Regions from separate parts of the Burkholderia mayonis genome, predicted to be linked through region 2. Evidence: predicted binding sites of a transcription regulator. Region 2 holds the regulator's gene; the other holds the start of a gene.
The links. The regulator NrdR, encoded in region 2, represses ribonucleotide reductase genes. The targets are predictions, from matches to a motif close to CACNANATNTNGTG.

Region 1: a site for NrdR is predicted at 6,117-6,130, ahead of WS70_RS06480 (ribonucleoside triphosphate reductase). Genes of this name have one in related genera too.

Annotation. Positions count from the first base shown of each region.
Region 1 is NZ_CP013386.1:1,281,811-1,289,537, forward strand. Features, by position in the region: gene WS70_RS06440 (NAD(P)H-dependent flavin oxidoreductase) at 1-203, shown strand, start outside; gene ubiU (ubiquinone anaerobic biosynthesis protein UbiU) at 292-1,326, shown strand; gene WS70_RS06455 (U32 family peptidase) at 1,367-2,254, shown strand; gene ubiT (ubiquinone anaerobic biosynthesis accessory factor UbiT) at 2,310-2,789, shown strand; gene WS70_RS06465 (putative zinc-binding protein) at 2,833-3,273, shown strand; gene WS70_RS06470 (anaerobic ribonucleoside-triphosphate reductase activating protein) at 3,380-4,099, opposite strand; gene nrdD (anaerobic ribonucleoside-triphosphate reductase) at 4,116-4,328, opposite strand; gene WS70_RS06480 (ribonucleoside triphosphate reductase) at 4,331-6,094, opposite strand; gene WS70_RS06490 (NnrS family protein) at 6,685-7,727, opposite strand, start outside.
Region 2 is NZ_CP013386.1:3,162,584-3,170,310, forward strand. Features, by position in the region: gene WS70_RS15245 (pilus assembly protein) at 1-379, opposite strand, end outside; gene WS70_RS15250 (PilW family protein) at 472-1,257, opposite strand; gene WS70_RS15255 (hypothetical protein) at 1,254-1,664, opposite strand; gene WS70_RS15260 (GspH/FimT family protein) at 1,661-2,221, opposite strand; gene nrdR (transcriptional regulator NrdR) at 2,405-2,884, opposite strand; gene glyA (serine hydroxymethyltransferase) at 2,891-4,138, opposite strand; ZMP/ZTP riboswitch at 4,281-4,382, opposite strand; gene WS70_RS15280 (SDR family NAD(P)-dependent oxidoreductase) at 4,590-5,336, shown strand; gene ybgC (tol-pal system-associated acyl-CoA thioesterase) at 5,437-5,919, shown strand; gene tolQ (protein TolQ) at 6,110-6,787, shown strand; gene tolR (protein TolR) at 6,798-7,247, shown strand; gene tolA (cell envelope integrity protein TolA) at 7,244-7,727, shown strand, end outside.

The DNA of each region.
Region 1 (7,727 bases), 1.9 Mb from region 2:
GCATCGATACGCGGCTCGCGTTCGCACTCGCGGGCGACATCAAGCGCGGCCTGTTCTTTCGCGGCTCGGAAACGCTGCCGTTCGGTCACGAGATCCGTTCCGCGCGCGAGCTGATCGACTATCTGCTGACGGGCGCGAAGCCCGCAGTCGCCGTAGCCGAAACGCCCGAGTCGGCGCATGTGCCGCTGCCCGCGCTGGGTTGACGGCGCTTCGATCCGGGCGATGTCCATTCCCGCCGCTCGACGGCATGCCGCGAGCGGTTTCTCCTCTCATTGATGGAGCCGTCACGCTATGACGCAAAGCAGTCACTCCGCGACCGACGCCGCGCAAATCGAACTGGTGTGTCCCGCGGGCAGCCTGCCCGCGCTGAAGGCCGCCGTCGACAACGGCGCAGACTGCGTGTACCTCGGCTTTCGCGACGCGACGAACGCACGCAACTTCGCGGGCCTGAACTTCGATGCGCAGGCGATCGACACCGGCATCCGTTACGCGCACGATCGCGGCCGCAAGGTGCTCGTCGCGCTCAACACGTATCCGCAGCCTGACGGCTGGACGGCTTGGCAGGAGGCGGTCGGCCGCGCGGCGGACGCGGGCGTCGACGCGATCATCGTCGCCGATCCGGGGCTCATGCGCTTCGCGCACCGGCGCTATCCGGAACTTCGGCTGCATCTGTCGGTGCAGGGCTCTGCGACGAACTACGAGGCGATCAATTTCTATCACGAGCACTTCGGCATCGCGCGCGCGGTGTTGCCGCGCGTGCTGTCGCTTACGCAGGTCGAGCAGGTTGCCGGGAATACGCCGGTCGAGATCGAGGTGTTCGGCTTCGGCAGCCTGTGCGTGATGGTCGAGGGGCGTTGCGCGCTGTCGTCGTACGCGACGGGCGAATCGCCGAACACGCGGGGCGTGTGCTCGCCCGCTAAATCGGTGCGCTGGCAGAAGACGCCGGACGGCCTCGAGTCGCGGCTGAACGGCGTGCTGATCGACCGTTACGCGGACGGCGAGAACGCCGGCTATCCGACGCTTTGCAAAGGGCGCTTCACGGTCGAGGACGAAAGCTACTACGCGATCGAGGAGCCGACGAGCCTGAACACGCTCGAGCTGCTGCCGAAGCTGATGCAGATCGGCGTGCGCGCGATCAAGATCGAAGGGCGGCAGCGCAGTCCCGCATACGTCGCGCAAGTGACGCGCGTGTGGCGCGACGCGATCGATCAGTGTGCGGCGAACCTCGCGCGCTACTACGTGAAGCCCGCCTGGATGACGGAATTGAACAAGGTCGCGGAAGGGCAGCAGCATACGCTCGGCGCCTATCACCGGCCATGGAAATGAAACGCATGACGGCGCATGCCTGAATGCGGGAGCGAGGATCATGAAAATTGCTTTGGGGCCGGTGCAGTACTACTGGCCGCGCGTCGCGACGATGCAGTTCTATCAGGCGATGTCGGAGACGCCCGTCGACATCGTCTATCTCGGCGAGACGGTTTGTTCGCGCCGTCACGAATTGCGCTTCGCGGACTGGCTCGAGATCGCCGACATGCTGGCCGCGGCCGGCAAGGAGGTCGTGCTGTCGACACAAGTGCTGCTGGAATCGGGCCGCGATCTGAAGACGATGCGCGAGATCGTCGAGAACGGCCGCTATCTGGTCGAGACGAACGACATGGGCGCCGTGCGCTGCAACGCGCCGCGCGCGTTCGTCGCGGGACCGTGGCTCAACGTCTACAACCCGCCGACGCTCGCGATGCTCGCGGAGCTCGGCGCACGCCGCTGGGTGATGCCGCCCGAGATGAGCGAAGCGGGTCTCGCGAAGATGCAAGCCGAGCGGCCGGAGCATCTGCAGACCGAAGTGTTCGCCTACGGGCGCATTCCGCTTGCGTTCTCCGCACGCTGCTTTACCGCGAGGAATCGCAATTTTCCGAAGGACAACTGCCAGTACGTGTGCATGGAGCATCCGGACGGCTTGCCGCTGCACACGCGCGAAGGCGAGCCGTTCCTCGTGCTCAACGGCATCTCGACGCAGTCCGCGCGCGTCTACAATCTGATCGACGAGCTCGACGCGCTGCGTGCGCTGAACGTCGACGTCGTGAGGTTGAGTCCGCAATCGCAGCACATGGCCGGCGTGATCGACGCGTTCCACGGCGTCCTGAACGGCCGCACGAGTATGCGCGACGCGCTCGCGGCGCTGGACGAGCGGATGCCGGAGACGTCGTGCAACGGCTACTGGCACGGCAAGCCGGGCCTCGAGCGCGTCGCGCATTGAAGCCGCGGCGCGGCATGCGCCGCGCCGCTTTCGATTGGTTTGTGAGGAATCCGCGATGAATGCCCCGATCTATCAATTGCCGCCCGCGCTCGGCAAGCTGCTGTCGACATTGCCCGCGTATCCGGGGTCGATGCTGCTCGCGGGCGGGATCAATCTCGTGCTGCGCAAGCACTTGCCCGCGGAGACGCTTGCGTTGCTGGAGAATCGTCCGCTGCGCATCCAGGTGAAGGATGCGGGTATCGCATTCGATTTCGTCTGCCGGCGCGGCGCGTTCTCGCCGCTGCCCGGCCGCGGCGACGTCGACCTGACGATCGGCGCGACTGCCTACGATTTCTATCTGCTGTCGCAGCGCCGCGAGGACCCGGACACATTGTTCTTCAGCCGGCGCCTGACGATGGAAGGCGATACCGAACTCGGACTGCTCGTGAAGAACTCGCTCGACGCGATCGACCTGTCGGTGTTTTCGCTCGAACAATGGTTACCGACGCGGCTGTTCCGCCAGCGGCCGATCGAGCGCAGCGGAATGCCCGACTGACCTGCGCGCGCGAACCGGGCAGACAGCCGATCAAGAGAACGGGATGAAGAACGAAACGAAAACGCTGCCGCTCGTCTATTCCTGCTCGGGATGTTCGAACGTCGCGCAACTCGCGAATCACGTCGCGGTGCGGCTCGACCGCGGCGGCGACGCGGAGATGTCGTGCATTGCGGGCATCGGTGGCGACGTGCCGTCGCTACTGAAGGTCGCGCATTCGGGCCGGCCGATTCTCGTGATCGACGGCTGCCTGCTCGTATGCGCGAAGAGGAGCCTCGAGCGGCACGGGATCGTTCCGGATGCGCATCTGCAACTCGGCGAGCATGGCGTCAGGAAGCGTTTTCACGAGGATTTCGATCCGGACGATGCGAATCGCGTTCTTTCGCTTGCACGGCGCGAGGCGTTGAAGCTTGCGCAACACGAGCCCGAGCCGGCGCGCGTCGACATGGGCGCCGACATCGACGCCGAACTGCACGACAAAGTTTGATCCATGCCGAGCGAAGTGCGGTCGGCTCGTCAGCTTTCCGAATCGATCGGCAATCGAGCGGCGGCAGCGATGCGTCGCCGTCGCCACTGAACGCGCGCCGGCCGATTCAACCGCGCCGAATCGAAAAATTCACAAATAGACGATCGAGCCGCCCGAGCAGCGCGTCGCTCGGATAGCCGGCGAGCGACGCCGCATTCAGCGTACCGTCGTCGCATCCTTGTGTGCGGAACACTTGCAGCACGTAATTCTCGACGCCGAGATCCGCGAGCTCGTGCGCGATGCGCAGCAGCGCCGGCTCGGGCAGCAGGTCGGGATGCGCGGTCGTCCGGCATTCGTACGCGACGCGGCTTGCGAGCACCGCTTCGAGGCTTTGTCGCGCATGGCCGCCGCTCGCGCGTACGCGCGTCGTGCGCGCGTAGTCGTCGAACGGCGCCTTCACGTCGAGTCCGATCCAGTCGAGCGACGGCAGCAGATGCGCGAGCCGCCTCGGATGCGTGCCCGCGCTATGCATGCCGACCTTGAATCCGAGCCGTTTGACGTCGTCGATCGACGCGGCGAGCGACGGATCGATCGACGGCTCGCCGCCGCTGAACACGACCGCATCGATCAGGCCGACCCGGCGCGCAAGGAACGCGAGCAGCGCGTCCCATTCGAATTCGGCCGGTTGCGAGCGCGCCTGAAGGTGCGGATTGTGGCAATACCCGCAGCGCCACGGACAGCCCTGCACGAACACGACCGCTGCGAACTGGCCGGGATAATCGGTCGCGGTGAACGGGACGAGCCCGCCCACCTTGAGCGGATGACGCCGGGCGAGAGCGAGATTCATCGCGCGAGCGGTGAGCTTACGCCGCGGCGCGCAGCGCGACTTCGCCGGACTCGCGTTCGCGGAAGTACTGGCGCTCGTGGAATTCGCCTTTCTTGCCGACGTTGAACGACGACACGGGACGGTGGTAGCCCATCACGCGGGTCCAGATCTCGCACGGTTGACGCTCGTCGTCGGACAGCGAGATCGCGGCAAGGGCGGTTGGGTTGTTGGCTTGCAGTGTCGTCATGATGTTCAGGCTTCCATCGGTTGGGGGTGAGATAATTTGCGACGCAGCAGCGCTTCGTCGCACTTCGGGCAAAACGTGTGGCTGCCGGCGAGATAGCCGTGCGTCGGGCAGATCGAGAACGTCGGCGTGACGGTCAGATACGGCAGCGAGAAGCGGGTGAGCGCGCGCTTGACGAGCGTCCGGCACGCATCGGCGGACGACAGCGCCTCGGTCATGTAGAGGTGCAGCACCGTGCCGCCCGTGTACTTGCGCTGCAGATCGTCCTGGCGCTCGAGCGCCTCGAACGGATCGTCGGTGAAGCCCACCGGAAGCTGCGACGAGTTCGTGTAGTACGGCATCTGCGGCGCGCCGGCCTGCAGGATGTCCGGATAGCGGCGGCGGTCTTCCTTCGCGAAGCGATACGTCGTGCCTTCGGCGGGCGTCGCTTCGAGGTTGTACATGTGGCCGGTCTCTTCCTGATAGTCGACGATGCGCGCACGCACGTGGTCGAGCAGCCGCAGCGCGAACGCGTGGCCCCAGTCGGTCGTCAAGTCGTGCTCGTCGTGTGTGAAATTGCGGATCATCTCGTTGACGCCGTTCACGCCGAGTGTCGAAAAATGATTGCGCAGCGTGCCGAGATAACGCTTCGTATACGGGAAGAGCCCGTTGTCCATGTGATGCTGGATCACGTCGCGCTTGATCTCGAGACTGGTCTTGCCATGGTCGAGCAGCGCGTCGAGCCGCGCGAACAGCGCGCGCTCGTCGCCCGCGTGCAGATAACCGAGTCGCGCGCAATTCACGGTGACGACGCCGATCGACCCCGTCTGCTCGGCCGAGCCGAAGAGCCCGTTGCCGCGCTTCATCAGCTCGCGCAGGTCGAGCTGAAGCCGGCAGCACATCGAGCGGATCATGTTCGGCTTCAGCTCCGAATTGATGAAGTTCTGGAAGTATGGCAGCCCGTAGCGCGCGGTCATCTCGAACAGGCGCTCGGCATTCGGACTGTGCCAGTCGAAATCGGCCGTGATGTTGTACGTCGGGATCGGGAACGTGAACACGCGGCCCGCCGCGTCGCCAGCCTGCATCACGTCGATGTAGGCCTGGTTGATCATATCCATTTCGTCCTGCAGATCGCCGTACGTGAACGGCATCTCGTCGCCGGCGATCACGGGCGCCTGCTTGCGCAGATCGTCGGGGCAGGTCCAGTCGAACGTCAGGTTCGTAAACGGCGTCTGCGTGCCCCAGCGCGACGGTACGTTCAGGTTGTAGATCAGCTCCTGCACGGACTGCCGGACTTCGGCATAGGTGAGCGCGTCGCGACGCACGAACGGCGCCATGTACGTATCGAACGAACTGAACGCCTGTGCGCCCGCCCACTCGTTCTGCAGCGTGCCGAGGAAATTCACGATCTGGCCGACCGCGCTCGACATGTGCTTCGGCGGCCCCGACTCGACCTTGCCGGGCACGCCGTTCAGTCCTTCGGCGAGCAGCGTGCGCAGCGACCAGCCCGCGCAGTAGCCGGACAGCATGTCGAGATCGTGGATGTGCAGATCTGCGTTGCGATGCGCTTCGCCGACTTCGCCTGGATACACGTGGCTCAGCCAGTAATTCGCGATCACCTTGCCGGACACGTTCAGGATCAGGCCGCCGAGCGAGTAGCCCTGGTTCGCGTTTGCGTTGACGCGCCAGTCCTGCCGGTCCAGGTATTCGTTGATCGACGTCTCGACGTCGATCAACGGCTTGTCGCGCGACGTCGGGTTCGACGCGGCGGAAGGGAGCGTGGTCTCGGACAACGTGGGCCTCTTTCGTTGGTGGCACAAAATCTGGTGACTGGGTGAATGCTAAATACCAGATGTTGTATGGGTCAACGGCGATCCGGCGAAGTTTGGCGCGCGCTTGACGGCGATTAAGGCGCGGCGAATTAGGGCTGCGACATCGGCGACAGGGTTGCCGGACCGAAGGCGCCGCGGAGAAACGGATGGCCGAGTTTGTCGTGCTGCATCGACAGGACGACTTCGGCGCGCGTCGAACGGACGCTTGTCGGCGCGTGCGCGTTGCCGATGCACGATCGTCGGACATCCGAATGCGAGCGAAGCACGAGCAACGAATCAAGGGCTGCTTCGCATGCATGCAATTTCGAGCGGGCCGATTTGCCGTCGACGATGAGCCGGCTACAGCAGTGTGCGTCCGCACATTACGCGGTCTGCGATGAATGGCCGAAGAGGTCGACTCGCCGCAACCGCACGACGAATGACGCACGAATGACGAGCGACGAATAACAAACGATCCGCATTCGATGAACGGCGGGCGCTCCGCTTTCGGCACTACGACGAACGAGGCGGTTGAAAGGGAGCGTGGCGCGTGTAACCGTCGCGCAGCACGTTCACTTGCCGGATTTCGTGTCCGAACCGGATGGAATCACGGCGGGCGCCATCAGATGACCGGCATGGCGCGCCAGATAGACGACCAGCGCGGCGGACCATCCGATGCCGGCGACGACGAGCCACTGCGCGGTCGCGGCGGGAGCGAGCCACGGCCCGAGCACGCGTGCGAGCGTCGCGACGATCAGGAGCCCGTAGCAGACGCGTTCAGCGGCTCGTGCGACCTGTTCGCGTCCCGTGTGCTCGAGTGCGGTGCGCGTGATCATGCCGACGATCGCACAGCCGATCGCGCCCATCGTGAACATGTGCAGCGTGAGCGAATGCGCGACGAGGCCATACGCGCTCAAGCCGGTCAGTGCGAAGCCGGCCGCGATCGACGCATACGCGACGTGCAGGACCGACAGCATCGGCCGCCGCCCGACCGCCCAGAAGCGCCAGCCGACGAGCCGCGCCGCGTGCAGCGCGGCGGCCGTCCATGCGAGCGCGGCGATCGCCCAGGCGGGCGCGCCGGCCGCGTCGACCACGAGCGCCGCCAACGTGACCGGCATCACCGACGATTCGACGATCCGCCACTGCTTCACCGGCAACCGGGGCGGCGCGGCGGCCGTGATCGACGGGATGATGCGGCCGCCGATGATGACGATGAAGAGCACGAGGAAGCCCGCGGCAAGATCGGCGCAGCGCAGCGCCCATGCGGCGTGTCCTTGCCGGACCCCTATGTGAAATAGCGCGTTGAGCATGGCGAGCATGCCGAGCGCGACGGGCAGGAAGATCCCATGACGATTCTTCGCGCCGACCAGCGCGCGGACGAGCGCATAGGCGACCGCGGGCAGGAACGCGATGTCGACGGCCGCCGCGACCCAGCCGGGACCCGTCCACATCAGCACGCGGCCTGCGAGCCACAGCAGCCACAGCGCGACGAGCGACGGGCCTTGTGCGGGATTCGTCGATGTCCACGTGCGCACCGACGTCAGCAGGAAGCCGGACACGATCGCGCAGGCAAAGCCGAAGATCATTTCATGTGCGTGCCAGAAAAGGCCGCTCA
Region 2 (7,727 bases):
GGTAGGCACGTGCGTCGGGGCGCGCCGGCAGCTTCCACGCTTCGATCACGCAGCTCGGCCCTTGTGCCGCGCCCGGCCATCCGGCATACGGCCTGAACGCGCCGCCGCCGTCGAACACGCCCGGTTGCCGCCAACCGGCCGGCTCGCGCGCCGACGCCGCGGTGCCCGCCACGGCGTCGGACGCCGCGCCGCTCAGCAATGCATCGGCACAGGCTTCGAGTGCGGCATCCGCTGCACGAAACGCGACCGATCGGCTCGCTACGTTCGTCATGCGCCGCATCTCCGTCGTCGCGATCTCGAACCACGCGGACGACATCACGATCAGTGAGGCCGTTACGGCAAGCACGCCCGGCAGCGCGACGCCGGGCGAACCGGGCATCGTCCGCTCGCGTCGCCGCATCACTTTGCGCAGCGCCGGACGCTTTCGGACTATCCGCGCTCGATCCGCTTCCAACACGGCTGCCCGACGCGTCATACGCGCTCCCGATTGCGAACCGCGACATACCGTCGCAGCACAAGCCGCGCGCGAGTATCCGCGCCGCTCGTCATTCGCCCTTCGCAGTCGACGTAGCGCACTGGGCGCCCCGTCCGCATGCCTCGCACTTGCACGCAAACTGCCACGGCGGCGACGCTCGCCCAGTCCAATGCGGACAACGCCGACGCATCGCTCCACTGCACGGCTCCGCGCAGCCTATAGCGCAAGCGCACGCGCTCGACGCCTTCGACGAGAGGCTGCGCAATGCCAGGTCTGCCGCTGCCTTCGCAATACAGCTCCGGCTCGCCCGTCGACGCACTGACGCGAGCGTAATAGCGATTGACGATCCGCGGCTGCGCGTCGGCCGCGCCGACGCCCTGCCCGAGGCAATCCGTCGCCTGTCCGCTGGTCGTCGGCCACGTGGAAACGCCATCGCCGACGTAGCGGACGACGAGTCCGTCGGAACCGCTCGCCAGCGGATCGCATGCCAGTTGCACGTCGGCTCCGACGGGTCGTCCCGCTGTACAACCGAACAGACCCGGCGCTGAGGGCGCATCGTGCGCGTCGAGAGGAACGAAGCCTGCGATCTGGATTTGCTGCGTGATCAGCGCGAGCGACGCCTGCGCCGCGTCGCGCAAGCGCGCGGCATCGGCCGCCGCCGAATAGGCCGCCCGCTGTACGCGATAGAGCGAGATCGCGGCAAGCAGGATCAGCAAGCCGAGCGCCATGGCGATCATCACCTCGATCAGCGTGTGCGCGCGCCAGTGTATCGCTCGCGTCATCGGCCGTCCGTTATCGCATACGCGAGCGTCACGCATTGCTTGTCGCCGTCACGCGCAGCCAAGATGGCGCCTTCGCAGCGCGACGGGCTCGCAACGGCCGCCCCGACCTGTTCCCATTCGATACGCACGGTCGAAATGCCCGCGTCTCCGCCCGTCACGACGAGCTTTCCGTGACGCAACCCGGACATCGACGCGTTCCAATCAACGCCTACCGGCCCGCCAGCGTGCGCCATCTCGGCCCACGAATCTGCGGCGAGCAGCGCCTGCTCGCGCGTCGCAGCATCGCGCTCGCCTCGTATCGTCGCGAGCAATGCGGCGATCACGCCGAGCGCTGCGACCGCGAGCAGCGCACATGCGACCGCCGTCTCCAGCAACGAGCTCCCTCGTATCGACCGAACGCGCATCATGTCGACGCCCCGCAGCCGCCTTCGACGAAACGCAAGCGGCCACCCGCCGCGATCCGCAGGCAACGTCGCCAGCGCTCGCCGTGCCACGCATCGGACGCGTCGTTCGGCGCGAATTCGAAACTTCGGAAGCCGCCGATCACCTGACCTGCTGGCGGCGTAAACACCACGTCGCCGCCCGCGCCCGTCACGGCCACTTGCGCATCGCGCGCAACGCGTCGCAACACTCGCGTACCGCGGTCGCCGTCTGCGACGACCACCGCCCAGCCGCATGACCAGTCGGTCGCGCCGCCTTCACAGGGCCGCCCTGCGACGATGCATCTGGCGGCCGCGTCGCTGCGGCACAGCGTCACGCGCGCGCCGAGTCTGGCAGCCTCCCCACGTGCATACGCCAGCGATGCTCCGAACACGCGCGCGCGCGCGTCGACCCGATCGCGCATTCGTGCGCCTGAGAGCGTCGGCGCGGCCAGCGTCGCGGCAAGCGCGACCAGCGCGAGCGCGACCATCAATTCGACGAGCATGAAGCCCGCCATCGCTTGCCTGCCGCACTCGGTTCGCATCGCCGATCTCCGTGACCTGATGCGCCGACTCTACCGGGGCGGACGAACGCGCACCATCAGCCGAACGGCCGAATCGCACGCAGCAGCCGAACGCACGACAATCGCCCAGGCGAGCACGAGCACCGCGCTACGCGGGAGAAACGAATGGAATATGAAACGAAACGGGAAACGAAATGCGCAAGCTCAGCGCTTGCGCGGCGGCTTCGCGGGCACCGCGCGGCGGAACTCTTCGATCACGTCCGCGAATTCGGACACGTCTTCGAACCGGCGGTAAACGGACGCGAAACGCACGTAGGCGATCGTGTCGAGCTGGCGCAGCTCGTTCATCACGAGTTCGCCGAGCTTTTCGCTGCGGACTTCACGCTCGCCGGATGCGAGCAACTGATATTCGATGCGGGCGACCGCCGCATCGATCGCATCGGCCGCAACCGGGCGCTTGCGGAGCGCCAGTTGCATGCTCGCGACGATCTTGCGGCGGTCGAATTCGGTGCGGCTGCCGTCCTTCTTCACGACGGCCGGCAACGCCAGCTCGACCCGCTCGTACGTCGTGAAACGCTTGTCGCAGGCCGAACAGCGGCGGCGCCGGCGGATTGCGGCGCCGTCTTCCGACACGCGCGAATCCACCACTTGCGTATCGTCGTGTCGGCAGAACGGGCAGCGCATGGCCGATCAGCGATAGACCGGGAAGCGCTTCGTCAGCTCGGCGACCTGTGCGCGCACGCGCTCGATCGTCGCCGCGTCTTCCGGATTCTCGAGCACGTCGGCAATCAGGTTGCCGACGAATTCGGCTTCCGGCAGGCCGAAGCCGCGCGTCGTCATTGCCGGCGAACCGAGACGGATGCCGCTCGTCACGAACGGCTTTTCCGGATCGTTCGGGATCGCGTTCTTGTTGACGGTGATGTGCGCATTGCCGAGCGCCGCTTCCGCCGCCTTGCCGGTGATGTTCTTCGCGCGCAGGTCGACGAGCATCACGTGACTCTCGGTACGGCCTGACACGATGCGCAGACCGCGCTTGACGAGCGTCTCGGCCAGCACGCGCGCGTTCTCGACGACCTTCTGCTGGTATTCCTTGAATTCTGGCGACAGCGCTTCCTTGAACGCAACCGCCTTCGCGGCGATCACGTGCATCAGCGGGCCGCCCTGGATGCCCGGGAAGATCGCCGAGTTGATCGGCTTCTCGTATTCGGCCTTCATCAGGATCACGCCGCCGCGCGGGCCGCGCAGGCTCTTGTGCGTCGTCGTCGTGACGAAATCGGCGTGCGGCACCGGGTTCGGATAGACGCCCGCGGCGATGAGGCCCGCGTAGTGCGCCATATCGACCATCAGGTACGCGCCGACCGCCTTCGCGATCTTCGCGAGACGCTCGAAATCGATCTTCAGTGCGAACGCCGACGCGCCCGCGACAATCAGCTTCGGCTTGTGCTCGTGCGCGAGCTTCTCGGCGGCTTCGTAATCGATGTCTTCGTTTTCGTCCAGGCCGTAGCTGACGACGTTGAACCACTTGCCCGACATGTTGACGGGCGAGCCGTGCGTCAGGTGGCCGCCGTGCGCGAGGCTCATGCCCATGATCGTGTCGCCCGGCTTCAGCATCGCGAAGAACACGCCCTGGTTCGCCTGCGAACCCGAGTTCGGCTGCACGTTCGCGGCTTCGGCGCCGAACAGTTCCTTGACGCGGTCGATCGCGAGTTGTTCGACGATGTCGACATACTCGCAGCCGCCGTAATAGCGCTTGCCCGGATAGCCTTCCGCGTATTTGTTCGTGAGCTGCGAGCCTTGCGCCGCCATAACGGCCGGGCTCGTGTAGTTTTCCGACGCGATCAGCTCGATATGCTCTTCCTGACGGACATTTTCTTGCTGGATCGCTTGCCAGATCTCGGGATCGACGTTCGCAATGGTGCTTTGGGCTCTGTCAAACATACGGTTTCCGTTAAGTGTGTACAGGTTGACCGAAGTGGCCGAGTGCGTCGCGCAGCCGGCGGCGCAGCCGGCTCGACGTGGCGGAGGATTCCGTGGAACGCGAGGCAGGACAGCCACCGGCAATGCACGCAACGTGGCGCACAACGGCTGCCCAGGCGAACGGCAAAAGCGACGCCCTGCGCTTCACGGTGGGACGCTCCACCTTTGACCCCGAAAGGTCTTATCGCCAGTCACGCAGGGGATATTGAGCGCGTTAGTGTATTGGATGCGCGATGAATAGGCAACCGCGCCCGGAGCCCGCCGCATATTAAGGGCCAAATCTATCGACACCACCGGCGCAGGCATCCACCGCAGATATCGGAAGCGCGCGCCGCCGCGCCTTGCCGCACCGCCGCAATGCCAGTAGGCTAGCGAGTTCTCTCCAGCAAGCATCGTTTAAGGAGCAGCAGCAATGATCGTGTTCGTCACCGGCGCGTCGGCAGGTTTCGGCGCCGCCATCGCCCGTGTCTTCGTGAAAGGCGGCCACCGCGTCGTCGCCACCGCGCGCCGCAAGGACCGCCTCGACGCACTTGCCGCCGAACTCGGCAGCGCCTTGTTGCCGATCGAGCTCGACGTGCGCGACCGCACGGCCGTCGAGACCGTGCCGGCCGCACTGCCCGCGGAATTTGCCGCTATCGACGTGCTCGTCAACAACGCGGGCCTCGCGCTCGGCGTCGAGCCGGCGCACAAGGCGAACCTCGACGAGTGGCAAACGATGATCGACACCAACTGCTCGGGGCTCGTCACGATCACGCGCACGCTGCTGCCCGGCATGGTCGAGCGCGGCCGCGGCCACGTCTTCAACCTCGGCTCCGTCGCGGGCAGCTACCCGTACCCGGGCGGCAACGTCTACGGCGCGACCAAGGCGTTCGTGCGCCAGTTCAGCCTGAACCTGCGCGCGGACCTCGTTGGCACGCCGCTGCGCGTCACCGACATCGAGCCGGGCCTCTGCGGCGGCACCGAATTCTCGAACGTGCGCTACCGCGGCGACGACGCGAAGGCGGCGGGCGTCTACGCGAACGTCCAGCCGCTCACCGCCGGGGACATCGCCGACACGATCTACTGGATCGCCACCCGCCCCGCGCACGTGAACATCAACACGATCGAGATGATGCCCGTCGCGCAGGCGCCCGCCGGACTGACCGTCCACCGCGGCTGAGCGTGCCGCCGCCGAGCCGCCCGCACGGCTCGACAGGTGGCCCGGCAAAGGCAACATTCCGTTACGAATCAGGGGAATCGGGGTCGTCCGTTCCGGTAGAATGCGCGCCATGACTGAACCCAGCCGACAGCTCGACGCGGCGCCCGATTTCGCGTGGCCGGTCCGCGTGTACTACGAAGATACCGACGCCGGCGGCGTCGTCTACTACGCGAACTACCTGAGGTTCTTCGAGCGCGCGCGCACCGAGTGGCTGCGCGCGTGCGGGATAGACCAGAGCCGGGTTGCCGACGAGACGGGCGCGATCTTCATCGTCCGCCGCGCGGAGCTCGATTACCGCGCACCCGCGCGGCTCGACGACGCGCTGGAAATCGTCTGCAGAATCGCCCGCCTCGGCCGCGCGACGGTGGAATTCGAACAACAGGCGCGGCGAGGCGGTACGCTGCTCGTCGCGGCCGACGTCCGGATCGGCTGCGTCGACCGCTCGGCGTTCAAGCCGACCGCGATCCCGCCCTCCGTCCTCGCCGCGCTCGAGCGCGGACCGGCCACGACCGGCCGGCGAGCCGTGTCAACGGCGTACGCATGAGTGCCGTTTAGACAGAGCCGATGAACTCGACCCCATGATCCGCCACTAAGCAAGGTTCGGCGGAAAGCTTCCGGCGGTCGCCGCCAGAGCGTGCGGCGCTCGGCCGAACGCCCGCCGGACGCCGCCGGAGCGCGCCGGCCGGGCACATCCCCTGGCCAGGCCACCCCGAAGGGACGTTACACAAACCTCTATGAACACTTCTCAAGACCTGTCGATCATTTCCCTTGTCCTCAATGCGAGCGTGCTCGCCCAGGCGGTAATGGGGCTCCTTCTCATCCTGTCGCTGATGTCGTGGACGTTCATCTTCCGCAAATGGTTCGCGATCCGCCGCGCCCGCGCGCAAACCGAGCGCTTCGAGCGCGACTTCTGGTCGGGCGGCGACCTGCAGGCGCTGTACCAGAGCGCCGCTAACAATCGCCACACGATCGGCGCGCTCGAACGGATCTTCGAGTCGGGAATGCGTGAATTTCTGAAGGCGAAGGAAAAACGTCTGAACGATCCGGCGCTGCTTCTCGATGGCGCGCGCCGCGCAATGCGCGCATCATTCCAGCGTGAGATGGACGTCCTCGAATCGAATCTGTCGTTTCTCGCGTCCGTCGGCTCGGTGAGCCCGTATATCGGTCTGTTCGGCACGGTCTGGGGAATCATGAACTCGTTCCGCGGCCTCGCGAACGTCCAGCAGGCGACGCTCGCAAACGTCGCGCCGGGCATCGCCGAAGCGCTCGTCGCGACCGCGATCGGCCTGTTCGCCGCGATCCCTGCCGTCGTCGCATACAACCGCTACGCGCACGACATCGACCGTCTCGCGATCCGCTTCGAAACGTTCATCGAAGAGTTCTCGAACATCCTGCAGCGCCAGGCGCAATAAGGAGCACGCGATGGCCGGCACCCCCATTCGTTCCAGCATGCGCGGCGGCCGCTCGCGCCGCTCGATGGCCGACATCAATGTCGTGCCCTACATCGACGTGATGCTCGTGCTGCTCGTCATCTTCATGGTGACGGCGCCGCTCGTCGCGCCGTCGATCGTCAATCTGCCGACTGTCGGCAACGCCGCACCGCAGGAGCAGACGCCGCCCGTAGTCGTCAACATCCAGGCCGACGGCAAGATCAGTGTCCGCTACAAGGGGGACTCGGGCGCGTCGCAGGAAGACACGATGACGAAGGCCGAGCTCGACAGCTTCATCGCGGCGCGCCAGGCCGACCACCCGGATCAGCCGGTCGTGATCGCGGCCGACAAGACGGTTCAATATGACTCAGTAATGACCGTGATGTCCGATCTGAAGGCGCGCGGCGTGAAGCGCGTCGGTCTCCTCGTCAAATCGCAATGAAGCCTCGCCAGTCGCGCACCGCCGCCTATCCGCCTCGGCCGCCGCGCGAGCGCGGCACAGGACGCGCGTTCCTGCTTGCCGCGCTGATGCACGTGCTGCTCGCGCTCTTCCTGTACCACGGCGTTCATTGGCAGAACAGCACGCCGGCAGGCGCGGAGGCCGAGCTGTGGACGTCGGTGCCGGACACGTCGACGCCGCAGCCGGTGCCGACGCCGCCCGTGAAAGCGGCCCCTCCCCCGCCGCCCGTCAAGAATGAGGAGGCGGACATCGCGCTGCAACAGAAGCGGCGCGAGCAGCAAGCCGCGGCCGCTCGCGAGGCGCAGCTCGAAGAGCAGCGCCGGCAGCAGCAGTTGAAGGCGCAGCAACTCGCCGCGCAGCAGGCCGCCCAGCTCGCCGCGCAAAAAGCCGCCGAGCGCGAAAAGCAGAAGCAGGCCGAGAAGCTCAAGCAGCAGCTCGCGGAGCAGCAGCACAAACTCGAAC